DNA from 4 places in the Rhizobium acidisoli genome. Region 1 is predicted to be linked to each of the others. Evidence: predicted binding sites of a transcription regulator. Region 1 holds the regulator's gene; each other region holds the start of a gene.

Region 1 (2,200 bases):
GTAGTTGCGATGATCGCGGCCGGCATCGCTGGTGGCAAACGCCACCGCCGAAAGCCCCTCCTCGCCGCAACGGAAGCGGAAGGCGCGGTTGCGGGCGGTGAAGACATTGCCGTGTCGCGCCGACGCCTCGCTCTCTTCGACGCTGGCGATACCAAGCGGCTCCAGATAGGTCTTGTCGGCAAAGAAGACGCAGGCATTCTCCGTTCCGAAGGGATGGCGGGCATCGGCGGCAACGGTGAAGCCGAGCTTGCCGAGCCGTTCGCGGGCCAGATCGATATTGACGACGGGCAGCACGACATGATCCAGCGGGTGCGGTTTGGCGGAACGCTCGTTCATCATATCCCTCCCTCAAACGACAAGAGATGTGCGACAGCCCCACCCCCAATGCAAGACATGTGTGCCAATCCGGCGAATGAAAATAAAAATCTCAACGAGTTGGCGGCAAGTTTTACGGAAATTTAGCACCTTGCGGAACACATATGGAACATATAGTGTCTGTTCTGGATTTGTTTCAATCAGGGGTCACACGCCGATGCTCACGCGCAAACAACAGGAGCTTCTCCTTTTCATTCATGAGCGCATGAAGGAATCCGGCGTTCCGCCATCTTTCGACGAGATGAAGGATGCCCTGGATCTGGCCTCGAAATCCGGCATTCATCGCCTGATTACGGCGCTCGAAGAACGCGGTTTCATTCGCCGCCTACCGAACCGCGCCAGGGCGCTCGAGGTCATCAAGCTTCCCGAAGCCTATAGCCCCAGCATCCAGCCCCGGCGCGGCTTTTCGCCAAGCGTCATCGAGGGCAGCCTTGGCAAGCCCCAGCCGGCTGCTGCCCCCGCGCCTGCAAAACCCGTCGCCGACAACGGCAACTCGGTCTCGGTGCCGGTCATGGGCCGAATCGCTGCCGGCGTTCCGATCTCGGCGATCCAGAACAACACCCATGACATCGTTGTTCCCGCCGACATGCTTGGCTCCGGTGAACATTATGCGCTGGAGGTCAAAGGCGATTCGATGATCGACGCCGGCATCTTCGATGGCGACACGGTGATCATCCGCAACGGCAGCACCGCAAGCCCCGGCGACATCGTCGTTGCGCTCGTCGATGACGAGGAAGCGACACTGAAGCGCTTCCGCCGCAAGGGCGCCTCGATCGCACTTGAAGCGGCCAACCCGGCTTACGAGACCCGGATCTTCGGGCCGGACCGCGTCAAGGTGCAGGGCAAACTCGTCGGCCTCATTCGCCGCTATCACTGACACCGGACAGACCAGATTCGACAAAACTGTTGCTGCGCCAGTCATAGGCGCGCTGGCGCATCCACGGCCGCGACAGCGTTTCGAATGCGGTTGCGACCTCCAGGCCGGCATCCGCGAAACGCAACTCGACGGAACCGGTCCTGCGCAGCGTCTCACCGGTGAAGAGCGTCGCGCCTGAGCGGCAGCTGTTGAAACGCAGACGGACCGGCGTCACGACGATATCGGCCGAATCGCAGGCCGGACCGAGATAAGCGGCATTGTCGATGATGGTTACCACACGGCCATTGCCAAGCCTCGATGTGCACCAGGCCTTCTTGACGCAGGAAAAGCGGTTTGTTTCTCCGCCCGCGGCAGCCGCCCGCATTGCTGTCCTTGCTTCATTCTGCTGCTCGCGGGAAAGCCTGACGCGGCGGTCTTCTCCCTCCGGTGGGATAGCGGGGCCATCCAGCATTCTCGGCGGGTGATGCGTCGGCAGGACCAACGCTCTTTGCCACTGGTCGAAGATGAAATCCGGCGGGTTTTCACGATTGGAAGCCATTGCCGCCGTATCGACGAGCGCGACCAGACCGCCGTCCTCCGAAATCACCAGATCCGGCGGCCGCGGAACCGGCAGAATCAGCACCAGGAGCGTCGAGACTGCGAGGATCATTGTGCCGGCATGGCGCAGCCGGGTGCGGAGCAGCGTCAGCAGCAGGAAGCCTGCGACGGCGACGGCGAAATACCAGGCGGGCAAGCGGCCGACGCCGATATCGCCGCCCCAACCTGACACCGTCTTGGCGACTACGATCACCAGATCGAGGCCGAAGCCGACCACCTTCCAGAGCGGAGCGTCCAGACCGAACGGCATGAGCAACATCGCCAGCAGCCCGGCCGGCATGACGATGAAGGAGATGATCGGCATCGTCGCGAGGTTTGCCGGCAGGCCGTAAGCGGTCAGGCGATGAAAAT
Region 2 (2,200 bases), 1.7 Mb from region 1:
GGATTGGCCTGCGGCACGATGGTGATGTCGCCGGCGATCCCGCCTTCGCTCTCCGCCTGCCGCAGCCGTTCGCAGAGGAAATGCAGCAGCACCGTTCCCGGCAGCTCGCCGGCATGCAGTGCGGCCTGGATATAGATCTTCGGCGCCTTCGGATCGTGGCCTGCAAAACGCAGCACCGGCAGCCGCCACTCCGTTCCTGGCGTATCGCCGGGGATGATGATTTCTGAAACGTCCATGCTGCCTTCGCTCCGCATTGCCATCCGAACGGCTCTTCCCTTTATCCGCGGATATCCGGCAAGCGCAAGTCTCACCGTGCACGGTGCCTCAGCCGAGCAGCGGCCAGCGATCGACGATGTGGTGTTTGGTTTTTCCGAGAACGCTGTGGATCAGCAGGAGTTCGTACGCCGTCCACGAGACCGGTCTGTCGAGCATCATTGCCGGCACGGCCTTGCGGTCATAGAGCAGAGTCATATGCGGCGTGAATGTGTGGCCGATACTGCGCGGCAGTCCGGCATTGTGCATGGCGACGCCGAGTTGGAGATGCAGCCTGGCAAGGGATTTCCGCCCGCCTTCACCAGCGAGTACCAGCGCCTGCGCCTGCGGAAATCTCATGATCCGGTCGAAGGTGATGGTGATCGGCGGGCTCTCGGCTCCAACGCCGGCTTGCAGTGCCGCGAAGATCACGTGTTCCGGCAAGTTAGGATAGTCGCAGACCCAGCGGATCGTTACATGCAGTGTCGTCAGCCGCAACTGACCGGAAAGAGAGAAAGCATTCTTATAATCGTCGGCGATCGAGGCCACCTGTCGCTCGATGGCTGGTGGAGGACAGAGACCAAAGAAAAGCCGGTTGCCGGTATTGTCCATTCTGCTCCGCCGCCCGCGACCGTTGCGATCATGTGCGAAGGCAAAAGACGTCTGGTTCATCGGCTTCCAAGCCGTCATGGCCCGCTCCCCATCTCATGGCGCCAGGATATCGCGCAAGGGTAGCACGGTTGGAACAAAAAAAGAACACGAGGCGCAAGAATCGGGTTGAAACAGCGGCCGTCCCGTACGATTTTGGTGGTAATCGAAAAACGTGGAGGCTCTGTCATGGCCCAGACGATATACCACTATCTGACCTTCGAAACCGCCGGTGGTTTCTGCGGCATCGCCTGGAGCGACGCTGGCATCGCCCGCTTCCAGCTGCCGACGAAGTCAGCGGAAGCGACCGAACGGCTGTTGCTGCGCCGCCTGCCGGATGCCGAACCCGGCGCGCCGACGCCGGATGTGCTCGAAACGGTCGCGGCGGTGAAGCGCTATTTCCAGGGTGAGGAAACGGATTTCTCCGGCGTCGAACTCGATCTGGCCGGCCAGGATACCTTTTTCAGGGATATTTATGCGGCAGCAAGGCGCGTCGGCTGGGGCCGTACGACCACCTACGGCGCGCTGGCGAAAGAACTCGGCGCTGGGCCGGAAGCCGCCCGCGACGTCGGCCAGGCGATGGCAAAGAACCCGGTCGCGCTGATCATTCCCTGCCACCGGGTGCTGGCCGCCAGCGGCAAGATCGGCGGCTTCTCCGCTCCCGGCGGTTCGTCATCGAAGGCCCGTATGCTGGAACTCGAAGGCGTCAGCCTTGCCCCACCGCCGCCGGCCCAGCAGTCGCTGGGCCTCTAGTCGAAATGCCGGCTGCTCAATGCGGGCTCGCCGTCGGTCGGATGATGATCTCGCTGACATCGACGTCGTCGCGCTGGCTGATGGCGTAGAGGATCGAATTGGCGACGGCCTCCGGACTGATCGTGATCGCCCGGAACGCCTTCATGGCGTCCCGCGCGGTCGGATCGGTGATCGTCTCGGCCAGTTCCGAGGTCGTCGTGCCGGGAGAAATGACGGTCACGCGGATGCGATCAGTCTCCTGCCGCAGCCCGTCCGAGATCGCACGAACTGCGAATTTCGTCGCGCAATAGACGGCAGCCGTCGGCGAGACGCTGTGGCCGCCGATCGAAGACAGGTTGATGATCTGCCCCGATCCCTGCGCCTTCATGATCGGCAGCGCCGCGGCGATGCCATAGAGAACACCCTTGATGTTGACGTCGACCATCCGGTCCCATTCCTCGACCTTGAGAGCGTCGAGCGGCGAGAGCGGCATGACGCCGGCATTGTTGACAATGACGTCAAGCCGGCCGAATTCCGATCTGGCAAAACCGGCAAAGGCCTCAACCTC
Region 3 (2,200 bases), 990 kb from region 1:
GGGCGAGGAGCCGGAGCCACATGTATTGAGCGGTGTTGGTGTCCTGGTACTCGTCGACGAGGATATAGCGGAAGCGGCCGTGATATTCCTTCAGGAGATCCGGGTTCTTGCGGAAGATCGCGATCGGATGCATCAGCAGGTCGCCGAAATCGCAGGCGTTCAGCGTCGTCAGGCGCGCCTGATAGGCGAAATAAAGGTCGCGGCCGCGGCCGTTGGCAAAGGCGCGGGCGTCGCCCTCGGGGATATCGGCCGGACCGAGCCCCTTGTTCTTCCAGGTGTCGATCATGCCGGCGAACTGCTTGGCCGGCCAGCGCTTGTCGTCGAGACCTTCGGCCTGGATCAGCTGCTTGATCAGGCGGACGACGTCGTCAGTGTCGAGAATGGTGAAATCGGAGCGCAGGCCGACCAGCTCGCCATGGCGGCGCAGAAGTTTGACGCCGATCGAGTGGAAGGTGCCGAGCCAGGGCATGCCTTCGACGGCGCCGCCGACCAGTAGCGCGATGCGCTCCTTCATCTCGCGGGCCGCCTTGTTGGTGAAGGTGACGGCGAGGATCTGTGAGGGGAAGGCGCGGCCGGTATTGAGGATATGGGCAATGCGGGTTGTCAGCACGCGCGTCTTGCCGGTGCCGGCGCCGGCAAGCACGAGGACAGGGCCTTCCAGGGTTTCGACGGCTTCCGTCTGCTCGGGGTTCAGCCCGGCGAGATAATCCGGCCGGCTGCCGCCGTCGCGGGCGGCCATGGCGCGGGCGGCAATGCCGCCGGTGGCGGGCGCCCTTCCGGCGGGCGCGGCAGGCGGCTGCGGCTTGCGCGCCATCTCGCCCGGCTCTTCGTCGAAGAAGGGAATATCGTCGAAACTATTGCTCATGGCGCGTAATGTAGTGATTCGGGAAGGAAAGACCAGAAAAGATGTTCTGCTTTCATTCCCGAACCGCCGCTATCCCAAGGGGTTTGCGCATGGCGGCAGCGGCGCCGCGCGCGACGGCTACTCCATGACGGAAAAATTTCGGCAGCACTCTGTCGGAACCCGCGCCGGCGGGGCGTCCTTGGATCGTCGGACAGGGGTCCGGGTCAACCGTCAGCAAGGAGGCTGTATCATGGCGAAGGTCGTTTCAAATCTCTGGTTCGCGGAGGAAGCACGCGAAGCCGTCGAATTCTATGTGTCCATCATCCCGGATTCCAGGGTCGGCCGCACCACCATCCTTCCGGCGGAAACGCCGAGCGGGCCTCCCGGCAGCGTCGAGCTGATCGAGTTCACGCTTGGCGATCAGGCCTTCCTGGCGATGAAGGCCGGCCCGCTCGACAGCTTCAACCATTCCTTCTCGATCGCGATCCTGCTGGAAAACCAAGCCGAGATCGATCGGGTCTGGGAAGCATTCCTCGCCAAGGGCGGCACGCCGGAGGCCTGCGGCTGGCTGAAAGACCGTTGGGGACTTTCCTGGCAGATCGTGCCGCGCATGCTTTCCGAGATGATTGCCGACAACGACCGCGAGCGGGCCAAGCGCGTGACCGAGGTAATGCTTGGTATGGTCAAGATCGATGTCGCCGCGCTGGAGAAGGCATTCAACGGCTGAATTTTGCCGGCGGCGAATGATTCGAACGATTGGCTCGCGGCCGGCATGCGGCCGTTTCCACCACCTCGGGCGTCGATCGGCACATGCTGTCCAGCATCGACTCTGCGCAGATTTGGCTGCCAATCGTCGATTTTTCCGGAACTCGAATCACGGGCGACATTGCACACCCTTTTCATCTTTCTGTCACGTCGCGAAATGTGCTGATACCGCACGGGTGCTTTTTTCAACTATAATGAGAAACAGTTTCGTAGAGTAAAAATAACCGGTGCATGCACGTTTTTGTGCGTTGCAAGAAACAGCCGGTGAGCGTCGAATATACCTACGAAATTATTGATTCTTAGGAACGTCGTAGCCATCTCGATGGTTATACGACTTTGAGCCTGCGGCATAACCTTACTGGAGGGCCCATGCTGAACGAATCCGTATTCGATGCGTTTACGCGCAGTTACGAAGCGCGCCGCGAAACCGATATGTCGGTGGCCGAGTATCTCGATCTCTGCAAAAAAGACCCGATCGCCTATGCCAATGCGACCGAGCGCCTGCTCGCCGCCATCGGCGAGCCGCAGATGGTCGACACTGCGAGAGATGCGCGGCTCGGCCGAATCTTCATGAACAGGACCATCCGGATC
Region 4 (2,200 bases), 1.7 Mb from region 1:
CTCGCCGTCATTCTCGACAGCTATCGCGGCCGGCTGATGCGGATCCTTGAAACACGGTAATTAGGTGGCGCCGGAAGCCTTTGATTGACCGTTGCGTTTGATACCGGGCCGACCTACATCTGTCCGGCATTCAGCGAGGGACGGAAATGGCCAAGATCACCAATGTAGCGGTCCAGATGGATCATGTCGCCGGCATCAATATTGCGGGCGACTCCACCTTCGCCATGAGCCTGGAAGCCCAGGCACGCGGCTACCGGCTGTTCCATTACACGCCTGAGCGCCTGAGCTTCCGCGACGGCAAGCTCTATGCCAGCGTCGAGCCGATGCTGCTGCGCGACGTCAAGGGCGATCACTTCGAGCTTGGCGCGCCTGAGCGCGTCGATCTTTCCACAATGGATGTCGTGCTGCTGCGCCAGGACCCGCCCTTCGACATGGCCTATATCACCTCGACGCATCTGCTCGAGCGCATCCACCCGAAGACGCTTGTCGTCAATGATCCGGCCTGGGTGCGCAATTCGCCCGAAAAGATCTTCGTCACCGAATTCTCCGACCTGATGCCGAAGACGCTGATCACCAAGGATGCCGCCGAGATTCGCCGCTTCCGCGACGAGATGGGCGATATCATCCTGAAGCCGCTTTACGGCAATGGCGGCGCTGGCGTCTTCCATTCGACCCGCGACGACCGCAACCTCTCCTCGCTGCTCGAAATGTTCGGCCAGCTTTTCCGCGAGCCCTTCATCGCCCAGCAATATCTGCCTGATGTGCGCAAGGGCGACAAACGCATCATCCTCGTCGACGGCGAATTCGCCGGCGCCATCAACCGCGTGCCGGCCGAACATGACAGCCGCTCCAACATGCATGTCGGCGGCCGCGCCGAGGCGACCGAGCTGACGCCGCGCGAGAAGGAAATCTGCGAACGGATCGGCCCGGCGCTGCGAGACCGCGGCTTCCTGCTCGTCGGCATCGATGTGATCGGCGATTACATGACTGAGATCAACGTGACGTCGCCGACAGGCATCCGCGAGGTCAAGAAGTTCGGCGGCGCCGATATCGCAAGCCTGCTCTGGGATGCGATCGAGCGCAAGCGCGGCTGAGCCTGCGGCGCTGCGACCCCACGCAGCCACTGTGACCGGGTACAACCTTGGTCACAGTCTATATCTGACTACGTTCCTTTCTTGTTCTTGTTTTATTCCCGCTTCCGTGCCAGATTGCAACCGCTGGCCCTGAAGGGTTGCGGGCGGTATAAGAGTTTGCGGGCAGGGGGATGGGTTTATGGTCGCGCGTGTCAGTACGGTGGCATTTCAGGGCATCGAAGGGGTGCCGGTCGAGGTCCAGGTCATGATCGCGCCTGGCAAGATCGGCATGCAGATTGTCGGCCTGCCTGACAAGGCGGTGGCCGAAAGCCGCGAGCGTGTGCAGGCCGCCCTTCATGCCTCCGGCCTGGCGCTGCCGGGCAAGCGGGTAACCGTCAATCTGGCGCCGGCCGATCTGCCGAAAGAGGGTTCGCATTTCGATCTTCCCATCGCGCTTGCCCTGATGGCCGCACTCGGCGCCATTCCCGCCGATGCACTGTCGGAGTATGTCGTCGTCGGCGAGCTCAACCTCGATGGCACGATCGCCGCCATATCGGGCGCGCTGCCGGCAGCCATCGGCGCTAATGCGCTCGGCAAGGGGCTGATCTGCCCGGCCGAAAGCGGCGCCGAGGCCGCCTGGGCCGGCGCCGAGGTCAATATCCTCGCCCCGCGCAGCCTGATTGCCCTTGCCAATCATTTTCGCGGCACGCAGGTACTATCTAGGCCGGAAGCATCGATCCGCGCCAATGCCGCCAACCTGCCGGATCTTGCCGAGATCAAGGGCCAGGAAAGCGCCAAGCGTGCGCTCGAAGTGGCGGCCGCCGGCGGCCACAATCTGCTGATGGTCGGGCCTCCCGGTTCCGGCAAATCGATGCTGGCGGCAAGGCTGCCGTCGATCCTGCCGCCGCTCTCGGCCGCCGAGCTGCTTGAAGTCTCGATGGTCCATTCGATCGCCGGCCAGCTCACCGGCGGCAAGCTGTCCGACCGCCGGCCGTTCCGCACCCCACATCATTCCGCCACCATGGCGGCCCTCGTCGGTGGCGGCATCCGCGCCCGGCCCGGCGAAGCCTCGCTTGCCCATCACGGCGTGCTCTTCCTCGACGAGTTCCCCGAATTCACGCCGCAGG

What was found. Region 1 encodes LexA, which represses DNA repair genes until DNA is damaged. Its sites were predicted from a motif close to TGTTCNNNNTGTGTTCNG; they were not measured.
Region 2: CO657_RS21890 (2'-5' RNA ligase family protein) is a predicted target of LexA. The motif match lies at 994-1,011, and genes of this name have one in related genera.
Region 3: CO657_RS13000 (ATP-dependent helicase) is a predicted target of LexA. The motif match lies at 908-925, and genes of this name have one in related genera.
Region 4: CO657_RS22115 (YifB family Mg chelatase-like AAA ATPase) is a predicted target of LexA. The motif match lies at 1,166-1,183, and genes of this name have one in related genera.

The regions. Positions count from the first base shown of each region.
Region 1 covers NZ_CP034998.1:1,628,411-1,630,610, reverse strand. The annotation lists gene CO657_RS08150 (VOC family protein) at 1-336, opposite strand, end outside; gene lexA (transcriptional repressor LexA) at 533-1,252, shown strand; partial or broken gene CO657_RS08140 (ComEC/Rec2 family competence protein) at 1,233-2,200, opposite strand, start outside.
Region 2 covers NZ_CP034998.1:4,493,339-4,495,538, forward strand. The annotation lists gene CO657_RS21885 (M14 family metallopeptidase) at 1-236, opposite strand, end outside; gene CO657_RS21890 (2'-5' RNA ligase family protein) at 325-924, opposite strand; gene CO657_RS21895 (methylated-DNA--[protein]-cysteine S-methyltransferase) at 1,090-1,653, shown strand; gene CO657_RS21900 (SDR family oxidoreductase) at 1,670-2,200, opposite strand, start outside.
Region 3 covers NZ_CP034998.1:2,622,413-2,624,612, reverse strand. The annotation lists gene CO657_RS13000 (ATP-dependent helicase) at 1-865, opposite strand, end outside; gene CO657_RS12995 (VOC family protein) at 1,095-1,571, shown strand; gene CO657_RS12990 (PrkA family serine protein kinase) at 1,979-2,200, shown strand, end outside.
Region 4 covers NZ_CP034998.1:4,533,120-4,535,319, forward strand. The annotation lists gene CO657_RS22105 (ABC transporter permease) at 1-60, shown strand, start outside; gene gshB (glutathione synthase) at 147-1,094, shown strand; gene CO657_RS22115 (YifB family Mg chelatase-like AAA ATPase) at 1,273-2,200, shown strand, end outside.